DNA from 2 places in the Paenarthrobacter sp. OM7 genome. Region 2 is predicted to be linked to the other one. Evidence: riboswitches for the same ligand, from Rfam matches in the RefSeq annotation. Region 2 holds a riboswitch; the other holds the start of a gene.

Region 1 (7,086 bases), 430 kb from region 2:
AAAGCCCGGATCATGGGTTCACCGGGGTCAGTGCTGCAGCTCGAACCTGATTTCACGGCTGGCAATATCCGCCGTGACAAGGCGTACCCGCACTTTGGTTCCGGACTCCAATTCGCCGTCGCAGCGTGCGGTGACGGCCGGTTCCGCGATCTGGACGACCCCATACGGACCGCTCCCGTTTCCGTTGGCTTTATTGCCATTGCCTCGGTTGCCGTTGCTGTTCCCATTGGCAGGCTTGGACCCTGAAATCACCACGGCATCGAACTCCTGGCCCACGTGGTTGGCTACCAGTGCTGCTTCCACCGTGTCCAGAGCCGCACGCTCAAGCCGACCGGCCACTTGGTCCGAGGCTGCCATGATCTCCGGCAACGAGGGCAGTGCGTCTCGGGCCCACCGCGGAATGTCCTTGTGGTTACTGAGGGCCTCGCAGATGACCAGGACGAATCTGTCAATCAGGCGTCGCAGCGGTGCTGTGGTGTGGGCATAGGGAGCCCCGATGGCCGCTTGGATCACTGTGTCAGGCACCTCGCCGTCGAAGGGCGTGTAACCTGCGCCCCTGAACAGCGTCCCGGCCGAGTGCAGGATGGCCAGCTGTTGGGGGTCGGACGCATCCAAGGTGCGCAAGTACTCGCCGTAGCTGACCTGGCCATCCCACGGTTTGCCCAGCGCAGTGGTTTGCCGTTTGAAATGCTGCAGTGAGCGTTCATCCGGGGCGGGCATCGTGCGGAGGATGCCAACTTTGCCTTCCAGCATCAGTTGTGCGGCCGCCATTCCGGTCATCAGAGAGATCTGTGCGTTCCAGTCTTCCACCGGCAAAGACGGGGCTGCAACGATCCTGTACCCGCCGCCGTCGGTCGCCTGGACGATTTCCTGTTCCGGCATGTTGAGGCTTGCGCCGCCGCGCAACCGTTCCAGCTCGACGCGCTTCAGTCCCACTTCCTTGAGGAGCTGAAGAACAGGCGGGGCGGTGCCGTCGTCGATCTGCTGTTGGGCGCCTTTGTAGCTCAGCTTGGCCCGGCTGCGGACAGCAGCCCGGGCAACGGTCACGGACATGACCTCTGCATCAGCGCCGAGTTCGAAGTTCCACACGAAGGCACTGCAGTCCTGTTCGGCCAGCAGGCTTCCGGCGTTTTCACTGATGACCTCAGGGTGCAGTGGGATCCGGCCGTCAGGTGCATAGAACGTTTGTCCGCGTAGCCGGGTCTCGGCATCCAAGGCTCCTCCGGGAGCCACAAAGGACGGCACGTCGGCGATGGCGTAGAGGACCTTGTAGCCGTCTCCGGAACGTTCAATGAACAGGGCCTGGTCCAAGTCAGTCGAGGTAGCGGGATCAATGGTGACGAAGGGGATCTCCCGCAGGTCCTGATCCGGCAGCCTGAGGTTTTCCACGGCCCGCTCTGCCTCTTGTACTGCCTCGGCAGGGTACGCGGTGGGGAGTTCCAGTTCCGTCCTCAAGGCCGCAAGTGCTTCAGCGAGCTGGTCCGACGAATCGTCGACGTTGGGTGCTATCCGATGATGTGACACGAAAATCAGGGTAGCCCGAAACCGGCGGATAGTCTTGGCAGCCGCACGCAAAAGCCCGCTGCCCCAAGGGGCAACGGGCTTTCGGTAAAGCTGGTTCTGACCAAACAGGCGGTTAGCTTGCCGGTGTCAAAGTGAAGGTGGCTGCCTTGTCGCCGAAGTCATTGTTGATCACCACTGTGGTGGGACCATTCTTGATGTCGAAGGCGATGACGCCCTGCTGTACGTCTCCGGCTGCGACATCGCCGGAGACGAGACCGCCCAGACCGTTGTCAAGGAAGATCCGGTCGCCCTCGTTGCCGTCAGCATCGAAGGCATCGAAGTTGCTGGGCGCGGCAAAGCTGGATCCGGCGGTGGTCTCCCAGGAAACCTCCAGCAGGAGGAACCCGCCGTTGAGCGGCTTCATGTAAGCCATCTCCGGGATTTCGGTAGCGTATCCGGAGTTAAGGACGGTGACCTTAACGGTGTTGCCCTCGGACACCGTGACCTCGAAAGCGTTGCCATCGGTGGCAGTGCCTTGGGAAGGGGCAGTGGCCTCCTGTGAAGCTGACGGTGCGGCAGGGACAGGCGTGGCCTGTCCCTGGACCGCGGCAGCCACCAGCGTCAAAGACAACACCGTGGACACGATCCCAACAACCGTGCCGGCGAACCAGACAACGAGCGTGATGATCCAGGCCTTCTTCTTGTTTTCCGGATAACCCTGCAGCGGGCGGCCTTCCTTATCCCGTGCGTTGCCGGTCAGCGTGATGATGAGGTCCACGATGGACCAGATGCCGAGTCCGCCCGCAGTGAGCAGTTTGGCAATGCCGGTCCCGATCTTTCCCAAGTAAAAGCGGTCAACACCGAGGCCACCAAGGAGCAAGGAGAGGATCCACGTGACCATGAAGGACTTGGCCGGAGTACCCGTGCCGGGAACACCATAAGGGCTGGAATCCGGGCCGGACTGGTACGTCTGGGGTCCGCCTTGGTACTGGGCGTCGAAAGCACCGGGTGCAGGGGGAACTGGTGGGGCACCGTTCCCGTTGTGGGGCGCGGGCGGGTAGCTCGGATTAGTCATTGATCATCCTTCGGGGGAGTGGGTGCGAGGAGGAGGACACGCGGCCTGCGGGCAGGCCAGACAGTCAACTCACTTCCAGTCAGCCTAGTGGGACCAACGCTGCTGAAGGCAATCTCCGCGGGCGGGGTGTGGAGAGCCGGGGATAGTCTTGGATTATGGGCACTTCGACGGACGTCGCACCTTCTGCCGGACAACTCGCCGCGGGACTCCTGGGCGCCATGGCCTACGGCGAGTTGTCGGCTTTCGGCCGGCTTTCGTTCGATTCCCGATACGCCCCCACACTCCATGACCGTTCAGTGCTGGCAAAAATTGCCGTCGGTGCGTACGGAAACTTCGCGCTGCTGAGCGATCGGCTCGCTGAAATGGGCCTCGATCCGGAGGAAGCCATGCTGCCGTTCCAGCGTTCCTTTGACCACTTCCATGAACGCACCAAGCCCGGGGACTGGTTCGAATCCGTGATGAAGGCATACGTCATCGACACCGTTTCCTCGGACTTCTACCGGGCTGTCGCCACTTTCCTCGATGGAACAACGCAGCAGTTCGTGGACCGGGTTGCCTCCCCCGACCAGGCAACCGAGGTACTTCGTGTCCTGCTGCGGCGGGCCTTGGCCGATGACCCACGACTGGCCTCACGGCTGGCGTTGTGGGGCCGCCGGCTGGTGGGGGAAGCGCTGACACAGGCGCAGAGGGTAGGGACTGAGCACCCACAGTTGGGGCCGGCACTAAAAAGTGGTGGCGATGCCCGCGCCGCAATTAAAAGACTGACAGGCGAGCTCGCCGGGCGTCATGCCCGCCGGATGACGGCGCTGGGCCTCACTGCCTAGCGGTATGACCGGGCTTATGCCTGAAAGGCTCCAACGGCCAGGCTCAGGCTGCGTCCAGCGCCTCCAGCAGCGACTTGGCTGCCGTCGTCGGATCCGAAGCCTCGGTGATGGCGCGGACCACGACGATCCGGGTGGCTCCTGCGGCCCGCACCTGCTCTACGTTGCTGAGATCGATCCCTCCGATGGCGAACCATGGCAGATTCACGGCGCCGTCGGTGGTCTCGACTGCACGCTTGCTCGCTTCTGCGGCATATGTGACCAAGTCCAGTCCCACGGCTTCGCGGCCGGGTTTGGTGGGTGTCGCCCAGACGGGTCCTACACAGAAATAGTCCAGGCCCCCCTGTCCCGGTGATGCCGCGATGGCGGCATTCACCTGCTCGGGGGAGTGGGTGGAAAGACCGATCGTGACGGACTCCGGAAGCAATGTCCGGGCCACCTTCAACGGGAGGTCCTTTTGCCCGATGTGGAACACCGGAGCCCCGGAAACACTGGCAACGTCGGCTCGATCGTTGACAGCCCACAGCCGTCCATGACGTTGCGCAACTCCGTGCAGGACCGCCAGCAACTCCAATTCCTCGGCAGCTTCGAGGGTCTTGTCGCGCAGCTGGATGATGTCCACACCGCCCTCGAACGCGGCGTCCACAAAGTCTTCAAAATCGCCTTGCCGTTTCCGCGCATCGGTGCATAGATACAAGCGGGCGGTGGCGAGGGCATCAGTCTGGGTCATGGAACCCAGAGTAGTTCCTCTAAACTGGGCACGTACTGCGGGAGCCGCGACGTTCGTCATATGACTGTCCGGCTGAGAGGGCTTAAGAGCCGACCGCTTGACCTGATCCGGCTAGTACCGGCGTAGGGAAGGAAACGCGCAATGGCAGTTCCCCGCCAAACCCCGCTCCAGGCCGACGTGGCCGTCATTGGCGGCGGCGTCATCGGGCTGGGCATCGCCCGCGAAGCGCGGCGACTTGGCCGCTCCGTGGTGGTGATCGACCCCGCACCGGCTTCGGGGGCTACGTTTGCTGCCGCCGGAATGCTTGCCCCCGTGAGCGAATTTCACTACCAGGAGGAAGATCTCCTGGAGTTGATGCTCGAATCGTCCAGGCTGTGGTCGTCTTTCGCGGCAAGCCTGCCCCGCGGAGGGGAAGACACCGGATACCGCACGACGCCGACACTTGCCGTGGGTGCCGATGCCGCGGACCGCAGGGCACTGGCAGACCTCCGTGCTGTACAGCTTGCTGCGGGCCTGGGGGTCGAGCCGTTGTCCCTGCGCGACGCCCGGGATCGCGAACCCCTCCTCAGTCCCCAAATTTCCAGTGCCTTCGACGTTCCCGCCGACCACCAGGTCGATCCCCGCAAGCTGGCGGCATGCCTGCTCTCGGGACTGGCACGCCACGCGGCCAGCGACTCCACGTGGGTTTCGGGCGCCGACGATGGGTTTGCCGTGACTTCCACGGCGCGCCGCTTGCTCTGGGACGGAGGGCGGGTCTCAGGAGTGGAACTCGAGTCCGGCGCCGCTGTCCACTCCACCGAGACGGTGGTCGCCAACGGACTGGGTGCGGCAGACCTGGAAGGGCTCCCCGACGGGCTTAACCTTTCCCTGCGGCCGGTATATGGCGACATCCTCAGGCTTCGGGTGCCTGAACACCTCCGGCCCCTGCTCACCTCCACCGTCCGCGGGATGGTCCGTGGAGTGCCCGTCTACATCGTGCCCCGGGACGACGGCACTGTAGTCATCGGGGCCACCCAGCGCGAGGACGGACTGTCGGCAGCGTCCAACGCGGTCTCAGCCGGGGGCGTATACCAGTTATTGCGGGACGCCCAGGCCCTGGTCCCCGCAGTGGCGGAACTTGAGCTGCTCGAAGCAACGGCCCGGGCCCGCCCCGGCACTCCGGACAACGCACCGCTGCTTGGACGGGTCGTGGGCCCCCGGGGGGATGTTGATGGTCTGGTGATCGCCACAGGATTCTTCCGGCATGGTGTCCTCCTGACGCCCGCGGCCGCACGGATTGTGGGCGGGCTGATCAACGGCACGTCGGACCCCCGGTGGGCATCATTTTCCCCGGACCGCTTCGCGGCCACTTCATCCACAGCGCGGGCGCTTACGCCGGCACACGCTCCCAGCAAGGAAACAGCATGAACATCAAACTCAACGGATCCGATCACGCCGTGCCGGAGGATGCTTCAGTCAGCACCCTGGTCACGGCCGTCACCGGCCGCGCCCTGGACCACCGCGGACAGGCAGCCGACGGTGGCAAGCTGGGCGTCGCCGTCGCCCGCAATTCCGAGGTGGTGCCACGCAGCCAATGGTCCGCAACGGCGCTCGCCGACGGGGATGAACTCGAACTTGTTACCGCAGTCCAAGGAGGCTGACATCATGACGACAGCAAACACAGAGGTCATTACTGACGCCCTGGTGATCGACGGCGTCCACTTCGGATCCCGCCTGATCATGGGGACGGGAGGTGCCCCGAGCCTGGACGGTCTGGGCGCTGCGCTCCTGGCGTCCGGGACTGAGCTCACCACAGTAGCCATGAGGCGCTACTCACCCGCTGAAACAGGATCCCTCTTCCAACTCCTGGTGGACCACGGAATCCGGGTGCTGCCCAACACCGCCGGTTGCTTTACTGCCAGAGACGCCGTGATGACCGCTGAACTGGCACGCGAGGCACTGGAAACCGACTGGGTGAAGCTGGAAGTCATCGCCGATGAACACACGCTCCTTCCAGACGCAGTGGAACTCGTCGAGGCAACGGAACAGCTGGTGAACCGTGGATTCAAAGTCTTCGCCTATACCAACGATGATCCCGTCCTGGCACTGCGCCTCGAAAACCTGGGTGCCACCGCAGTGATGCCCCTGGGCTCGCCGATCGGAACCGGTCTGGGGATCCTGAACCCGCACAACATTGAACTCATCGTGTCCCGGGCCTCAGTACCCGTGGTGCTCGATGCCGGAATAGGAACCGCCTCCGATGCTGCCCTCGCCATGGAATTGGGCTGCGACGCCGTGCTTCTGGCCACCGCTGTCACCCGGGCGCAGAACCCGGTGCAAATGGGTGAGGCCTTCAAGCACGCCGTGATCGCCGGTAGGCTGGCCAAGCAGGCAGGCCGGATTCCGCGGCGTGAGCACGCTTTGGCGTCGTCGGCCATGGAGGGCCGGGCAGAGTTCCTCTAAGTGTCCGCCGGGTCTTCGGGAGAAGGAGCAGCAGTGGCAGGGAACCATGACCATCTGACCCAGGCGGATGTCGACGATGCCCTCCGGGAGCTACGCGACTGGAAGTACCAGGGCGGCCTGGTAACCGTCTATAAAACTCCGACGGCGGCCGAAGCGCTGGCCCTCATTGCAGCGATCGGACAGATCGCCGAACACCAAAACCACCATCCGGATCTGGAATGGCGCTACAACAAGGTCCACCTGCGGTACCTGTCCCACGACGCAGGCGGAGAAGTCACCCAACGCGACATCACCGCTGCTGCTTCCGTGAGTGAAGCCGCAGCGGCGCTGGGTGCAATCGCGCAGCCGGAGCGGTATCCGGAACCCTGAACCCAGCTGACCCCGAACCATTGTGACAAGGCGCTAAACGACAGTGACCGCCGCCCGAGGGCGGCGGTCACTGTCGTGTGTTCTTGTTGCTGCTAGAGCTTGAGCGCCTTGGTGAGCGCCGCAGTATCGTGCCGGGTGCGGGTTCG
Region 2 (7,086 bases):
AACCCCGCGCTTCCAGGTCGGGACGAACGAACTCAGCCATGTCCTTGCCATCGGGCAGGTCAACCTTATTGAGGACAACCAGCTTGGGGCGCTCGTTCAGGGGAACAACTTCGCCGTCAACACCGGCGTAACTCATGTCAACCGCGTACTTCTCCAGCTCGGCCTCAATGATGGCGAGATCGGACAGGGGATCCCGGTCCGACTCCAGGGTTCCGCAGTCAAGGACGTGCACCAATGCCGCGCATCGTTCAACGTGCCGCAGGAAGTTGTGCCCGAGTCCCTTGCCTTCGCTGGCACCCTCGATCAAACCGGGGACATCGGCAATGGTGAAACGGACTTCTCCCGCCTGGACCACGCCCAGGTTGGGAATGAGCGTGGTGAACGGGTAATCGGCGATCTTCGGCCGGGCAGCAGACATGGCTGCGATCAGGCTGGACTTGCCGGCAGAGGGGAAGCCGACCAACGCGATGTCCGCAATGGACTTCAGTTCCAGGACGATGTCGCTGGATTCGCCTTCGATGCCCAACAGGGCAAAGCCCGGCGCTCGGCGCTTCTGGGAGGAAAGGGAAGCATTGCCCAGGCCGCCTTGGCCGCCGGCAGCTGCGACGTATTCAGTACCCTCACCCACGAGGTCTGCCAGGACTTCGCCGTCCTTGGTCTTGACGACGGTGCCGTCGGGGACCGGAAGAATCAGGGTCTCGCCGTTCTTGCCACCGCGCCAGTCGCCCATGCCCGGGCCACCATTGGTGGCGTGGCGGTGGGGTGCATGGTGGTAGTCCAGCAGCGTGGTGGTCTGGGCGGACACCCGGAGGATGACATCGCCGCCATTGCCGCCGTTGCCGCCGTCGGGGCCACCGAGGGGCTTGAACTTCTCCCGCTTTACAGAGACACAGCCGTGGCCGCCGGTTCCGCCGGATACGTGCAGGACTACCCGGTCTACAAAGCTCGCCACGTGGATCTCCTCAGTTGCTGTCTTACTTACAGCGTTTGTTGCTGTTGCCAGCGCTGTTGCAAAACCAGTGCGCTAAAGCGCCCTAGTCGATTGTAATGCGGTTAAAAGAATGGTGGAGCGGGCCGTTTGGCCCGCTCCACCGGTTCAGAACTTGTTGTTACTCTGCAGCTGCAGCAGCAACGATGTTCACTACGCGACGTCCGCGGCGAGTACCAAACTCAACCGAGCCGGCCTGCAGGGCGAACAGGGTGTCGTCGCCACCGCGACCAACGCCTGCACCGGGGTGGAAGTGCGTGCCACGCTGGCGAACGATGATTTCGCCTGCGGAGACTACCTGACCACCGAAGCGCTTGACGCCCAGGTACTGTGCGTTGGAGTCACGACCGTTGCGAGTGGAACTCGCGCCTTTTTTGTGTGCCATGTGAAATGCCTGCCTCTAAATTTCTGGGGAAACTGGAAAACCTGAACAGCGGGTAACGAAAGTTACGCGATGCTGGTGATCTTGATCTTGGTCAGTTCCTGACGGTGACCCTGACGCTTCCGGTAGCCGGTCTTGTTCTTGAACTTCTGGATGACGATCTTCGGACCACGGAGGTCTTCGAGGATCTCAGCCGTCACCTTGACGTTGGCCAGTTCCGCAGCTGCGGAGGTGACCTTATCGCCGTCAACCAGGAGCAAGGCGGGCAGCTCAAGCGTGCTGCCGGCTCCACCGGGGACGCGGTTAAGCGTTACGTAGTCTCCAACGGAAACTTTTTCTTGGCGGCCGCCTGCGCGGACAATCGCGTACACCACTTGGGTACTCACTTCTCTCGACGTTTATAACTAAATTTGCGTGCGGAACCTGGAACCGAAATCAGGCTTGGTTCGCGCTGTGCCTCAACGCCGTGGACTTCTGATCGAAGTCCGCGAGTCATCCCTTGAACAATTCCAAGGGGCATAACCCAAGTGTTGGCGTAAGCACCGAAGATCAAGATTACGCTAGTTTGACCCTCGGCTGCAAATGAGGCCGGGTCCGGAGGCTACCACGTGACTTGCATCACCAGTTGTAACGGACTCTCCCGGCACCGTGCCCATACAGCCTACAGGGTTTGGGGCGATTAACGTGATTTGACCCGCGACGCGCTGGGGCGGTTTGAAACCCGGAGATAAAAAGCCCGAGCAGGAACGGTCAGGCGAACAGCCGGGGTGCGTCAAAGAACGCAGTTTCGTAGCGGCAGGACTGGGCAAAAGCCTCCACCATTGATGCCCGCTCCCCCTCGGAAGCTGCCGCTGCAGCGGCGTCCGTGAAATTGATCGCATTCCTGGTGGCTGCAGCAAACTCTTCATCGGCGTAAGTCCTGAGCCAGTCCGCGTAGGGATGCGCCGCCGGGGATCCCGCCTTCACGAACGACCCATGGAGCCGCTGGCCCACCTCTGCGTAGAGCCAGTAGCACGGCAGGATGGCCGCCAGCACCACGGAGTAGCTGCCGGTGGCCGAGGATGCCAGCAGGTGGTCCACGTAGGACTTCGTGACGGGTCCGGTCACCGAGGATGCCTCTCGGGTGCTGAGCCAGTTCCTGTGCAGTTCCGATTCGACCTCAAGGCACTGCTGTGACGCTTTGGCCCAGAACAGTTGCTCCTCCTCCGTGGGGGCAAGGGCGCCCGCACGCGCCAGGACCCTGGAATACCCGTTGAGGTAGAGGACGTCCTGCGCGAGGTAGTAATTGAACGCAGCCTCCGGGAGCTCGCCCGATTGCAGGCCGTCAATAAAGCTGAGTTTGTAGATTGCCTCGAGCTCCGGAGCAGCTTCCTTCCACAGCGTCGCGGCGAATTGCCCCGGCCTCAGGACCTGATGGTGGTGGAAATGGTGGACCGGCCCGTTTCCCTGGCCTACGTCGAGGCTGTCCGAATGCAGCAGCGCCTGGAGCAACCACGGCTTGACTTCGCGCAGGGAAGCTTCCCAATCGCCGGTGCGGGCCTGGACCGTGGCCAGAGCCGACGACAACGAACAGCCCGTGCCGTGGCTGTTCTTCGTTTCCACGCGGGGTCCGGCTACCTCGATGACGTCCTGCCTCAGGAGGCCGCTGGTGTTAACCAGGGCATCCGGGCATTCCGCCCCTGCCAGGTGTCCGCCCTTCACCAGGACCGTGGTGCCGCACTCAGCAGCCAGTCGCTTGCCCTGGTTCAACGCCGAATCCCAGTCAGCAGCTTCAGGCTCCCCCAACAGCATGGCAAGCTCCGGGAGGTTCGGGGTAATAAGGTCCGCCAACGGCAGCAGAGCGCGCAGGGCCTGCTCGGCAGACCCTCGCAGGAGGCGGTCGCCGCTGGTGGCCACCATCACCGGGTCAAGGACCACGACGCCGGGACGCACCGCCTCAAGCCAGCTGCGGACCTCATCGATCACCGCAGCGTCACCCAGCATGCCGATCTTCACGGCATCGATGGCAATGTCCGTGCTGATGGACTCCAACTGCTGTCGCAGGAACTCCACCGGAGGAACATGGACAGCACTGACGCCCAGCGTGTTTTGGGCAGTCAACGCGGTGATCGCCGCCATGCCGTAGCCGCCCTGCGCAGCAATGCTCTTCAGGTCAGCCTGGATACCGGCACCGCCGGAGGGGTCCGAGCCCGCGATACTCAGTACGCGGGGCGTTTCCCGGCCGCAAACAGCCAGAGGGTACACAGAAGAATACGACGATGACGTCATGGGGACATCCCTTCGCCGGTGCTAACCGGACAGGTTCAACGGGTCTGGATCTCAGCCGGGCCCTATGCCCGGCACCCCGTGTCAATCCCCAGCGTAGCCGGGAAGCAGCACGGCCCGGGAACTGCACTCCGCAGAAGACCGGTTATGACCGCTGTGAGCAGACAGCAAAGGGCCCCGCAGTACCCGCCTGTGGCGGTTACTGCGGGGCCCTTGCGGATCGGGTCCTAGAGCTCCGAAGCGGGAACACCAACCCCAAGGATGATGGGTTCCTCGGACGCTGCCTTCTTGGCAGGCTCCGCCGGTGCTTTGGCCTGGTGTGCAGTTCCACGCGCTGCGGTAGCAGTGACCTCGTGGTGCTCAACGCTGGTCTCGTTGGCTGCACCCTGGGCGCGGCTCGCACTGCGGTTGCGGCGCCCCCGGCGGGACTTCGACGCCGAAGCAGCTTCAGGGTCCTCGTCCACGGGCCCCGCCACGGCGGCTGCCGGTGCAGCGGCTGCCTTGGAAGGAACCACGGTTTCGGGCTTTGCCTCGGGTGCTGCGCCAAGGTGGGAGAACGCTTCGGCCAGGAGATCCAGGCTCATGGCAGGCTTGGCGGCAGGCGGTTCCTCGTGGTGTTCCCCGAAAGGCAAGGCCACTTCTTCGCCGCCGAATCGCAGAACCGGTGTGGACCGTGTGTCACGAACCGATGCTTCCCGGTCTGATTCGGGGTCGGCGTGCTCTCCGGCCTCCGGCTGTGATGCGGCAGGCGCCTGGTGCTGGCCGGCCGCCCGTGCTTGCTCTTCTGCACGGTGAACTTCGTCATCGTGGAGGTGGGCAGCGTGGGCGGCAGCAGCGATCGTCGCCAGCGCAGCGCGGGTTGCCTCTGCTTTGGCCTGCTTGGCAGGATCCTGCGGCTCGGAAGCCGCGGGAGGTGCGGCAGGGGCGGAAGCAGTGCTGTGGACCTGCGCGGGAGCCTCGGCGACAGCCTGTCCCCCGCCCTTGCCACGGCGGCGCTTGCGTTCTGTTCGGGCTGTGGGTTGCTGCGCCTCAGTGTGGGGGCGGTGGTGCTCGGCAGCCACAACGTTGGCGCGACGGTGCTCCACCGGTTCATCGTGGGTGACCACGCCGCGGCCGGCACAGTGCTCGCACTGCTCACCGAAGACCTCAAGGAGGCCGGTACCCATGCGCTTGCGGGTCATCTGGACAAGGCCCAGTGACGTCACTTCAGCCACTTGGTGCTTGGTGCGGTCGCGGCCAAGGCACTCAACCATACGGCGGAGGACGAGGTCGCGGTTGGACTCAAGGACCATGTCGATGAAGTCGATGACAATGATGCCGCCGATGTCACGCAGGCGAAGCTGGCGAACTACTTCCTCAGCAGCTTCGAGGTTGTTCTTGGTGACGGTTTCTTCAAGGTTTCCACCGCTGCCGGTGAACTTACCGGTGTTGACGTCCACCACGGTCATGGCTTCGGTGCGGTCGATGACCAGCGAACCACCGGATGGGAGGAAGACCTTGCGTTCCAGTGCCTTGTGGATCTGCTCGTCAATGCGCCAGGCACCGAAGATGTCCTGGTCCTTGGTCCACTTCTCGAGGCGGCCCACAAGGTCGGGGGCAACGTAGGTTACGTAAGCCTCAATGGTGTCCCAGGCGTCGTCGCCGGAAACGATCAGTTTGGAGAAGTCTTCATTGAAGACGTCACGGACCACCTTGATGGTCAGATCGGGTTCGCCGTAGAGCAGTTCCGGTGCCAGGACCTTGGTGGAGGAGGCCTGGCCTTCGATGCCTTCCCACTGGGCGCGCAGGCGGTTGATGTCATGCGTCAGTTCTTCTTCCGACGCACCTTCAGCAGCCGTGCGGACAATGACGCCGGCGTTTTCCGGCAAACGGTCCTTCAGGATGCGCTTGAGGCGGTTGCGTTCGACATCGGGCAGCTTGCGTGAAATGCCGGTCATGGAACCACCGGGCACGTACACCAGGTAGCGGCCGGGCAGGGAGATCTGGCTTGTCAGGCGGGCACCCTTGTGGCCTACAGGGTCCTTGGTGACCTGGACCAGAACGGAATCGCCGGACTTCAGCGCATTCTCGATCCGGCGCGGCTGGCCCTCGAGGTTGACCGCGTCCCAGTTCACTTCACCGGCGTACAACACGGCGTTGCGGCCGCGTCCGATATCCACGAAGGCAGCTTCCATGGACGGCAGGACGTTCTGGACCTTGCCCAGGTAAACGTTGCCGATCAGGGAGTCCTGCTGGGTCTTGGAGACAAAATGCTCGGCAAGCACGCCATCTTCCAGGACGCCGATCTGAATTCTGTCGTCGCGCTGGCGGACAATCATCTGGCGGTCCACTGATTCGCGGCGGGCCAGGAATTCGGCCTCGGTGATGACCTGGCGGCGGCGTCCGGTCTCGCGGGATTCACGGCGGCGCTGCTTCTTGGCCTCAAGCCTGGTGGAGCCCTTGACGCTGGTCACGCGATTCGAGGGAGCAGTTTCCGTGATGGGGCGGGGAGCGCGGACGCGGGTGACTGTGTTGGGCGGATCGTCGTCCGAGCCGCCGGTCAGTTCAAGGTCCTGGTCGCCACGGCGGCGACGACGACGGCGACGCGAGGTCACCCCTTCGTCGGAGGCTTCAGCTGCGGGAGTTTCCTCATCGTCAGACTCGGCGCCCTCTCCGGCTTCGCTTTCTTCGCGTTCGGTCCCGCGGCGGCCACGGCGGCCACGGCTACGGCGGCGGCGACGACTGCCGGCATCTTCCAGCTCATCCTCGGCACCGGCTTCAGCTTCTTCCCCAGAATCCTCTTCCTTCTCCTCCACCGCGACAACGCGGGGAACAGTGGTGAGGTCCGGAGCCTGGAAGATCATGGACGTGATGGACACGGGCTCCAGGAAGAGCGAAGCAGAGCCTGCAGCGGCGGCTTCCTCCTCTTGGGGGGTTGCCTCAACAGGAGCCGCATCAACGGTATCTGCTTCAGCAGCAGGCGACTCCTGCGGGGAGGCGGCGTCCGGCGTCGTGGTTTCAACTGTGGTTTCCGCAGCAACAGGTGCTTCGTCGGCGGCAGGCGCCTCCGCTTCAACCTTGGGCTTGGCAGTACGACGACGGCGGACCGGCTTTTCGGGGGCAGGCCCGGCGACGGCTTCGGGCTGGGTCTCTACAGCGGCTTCCGGCGCGGCAGCGACGTCCTCACCCAAACCGGGCAGTGGCTCAGCGGGTTCTGCTTTCTTGCGTGAGCGGGTACGTCGCACCGGCGCAACGGGGGCCTCCGTTGCCTCAGGGGCCTCCGTCGATTCAACGACAGGCGCTGCTGCGGCCTGTGCCTCGGCGTCAGCTGCAACTTTGGGCGCAGCCTTGCGCCGGGTCCGGGTGGCTTTCTTTGGCGCTTCCGCAGTTTCCGCGGGAGCTGCCTCATCATTAACGGCTACAACCTGGTCATTATCCATATGTGGCAACACTCCTGCCCCAGCGACACCGC

The links. A riboswitch is a leader RNA that binds a small molecule or an ion and turns the genes downstream of it on or off. The one in region 2 is predicted to bind thiamine pyrophosphate.
Region 1: it holds a riboswitch for thiamine pyrophosphate, as region 2 does, so the genes downstream of both, thiO (glycine oxidase ThiO) here and thiD (bifunctional hydroxymethylpyrimidine kinase/phosphomethylpyrimidine kinase) in region 2, are expected to answer to the same signal.

Annotation. Positions count from the first base shown of each region.
Region 1 covers NZ_CP123579.1:3,058,128-3,065,213, reverse strand. Annotated here, with positions in the region: gene QEH68_RS14100 (RNB domain-containing ribonuclease) at 28-1,524, opposite strand; gene QEH68_RS14095 (TM2 domain-containing protein) at 1,637-2,578, opposite strand; gene QEH68_RS14090 (ferritin-like fold-containing protein) at 2,734-3,402, shown strand; gene thiE (thiamine phosphate synthase) at 3,446-4,129, opposite strand; TPP riboswitch at 4,157-4,275, shown strand; gene thiO (glycine oxidase ThiO) at 4,271-5,536, shown strand; gene thiS (sulfur carrier protein ThiS) at 5,533-5,769, shown strand; gene QEH68_RS14070 (thiazole synthase) at 5,774-6,571, shown strand; gene QEH68_RS14065 (4a-hydroxytetrahydrobiopterin dehydratase) at 6,605-6,940, shown strand; gene QEH68_RS14060 (hypothetical protein) at 7,033-7,086, opposite strand, start outside.
Region 2 covers NZ_CP123579.1:2,627,568-2,634,653, forward strand. Annotated here, with positions in the region: gene obgE (GTPase ObgE) at 1-952, opposite strand, end outside; gene rpmA (50S ribosomal protein L27) at 1,110-1,373, opposite strand; gene rplU (50S ribosomal protein L21) at 1,436-1,744, opposite strand; gene thiD (bifunctional hydroxymethylpyrimidine kinase/phosphomethylpyrimidine kinase) at 2,121-3,638, opposite strand; TPP riboswitch at 3,629-3,727, opposite strand; gene QEH68_RS12130 (Rne/Rng family ribonuclease) at 3,863-7,054, opposite strand.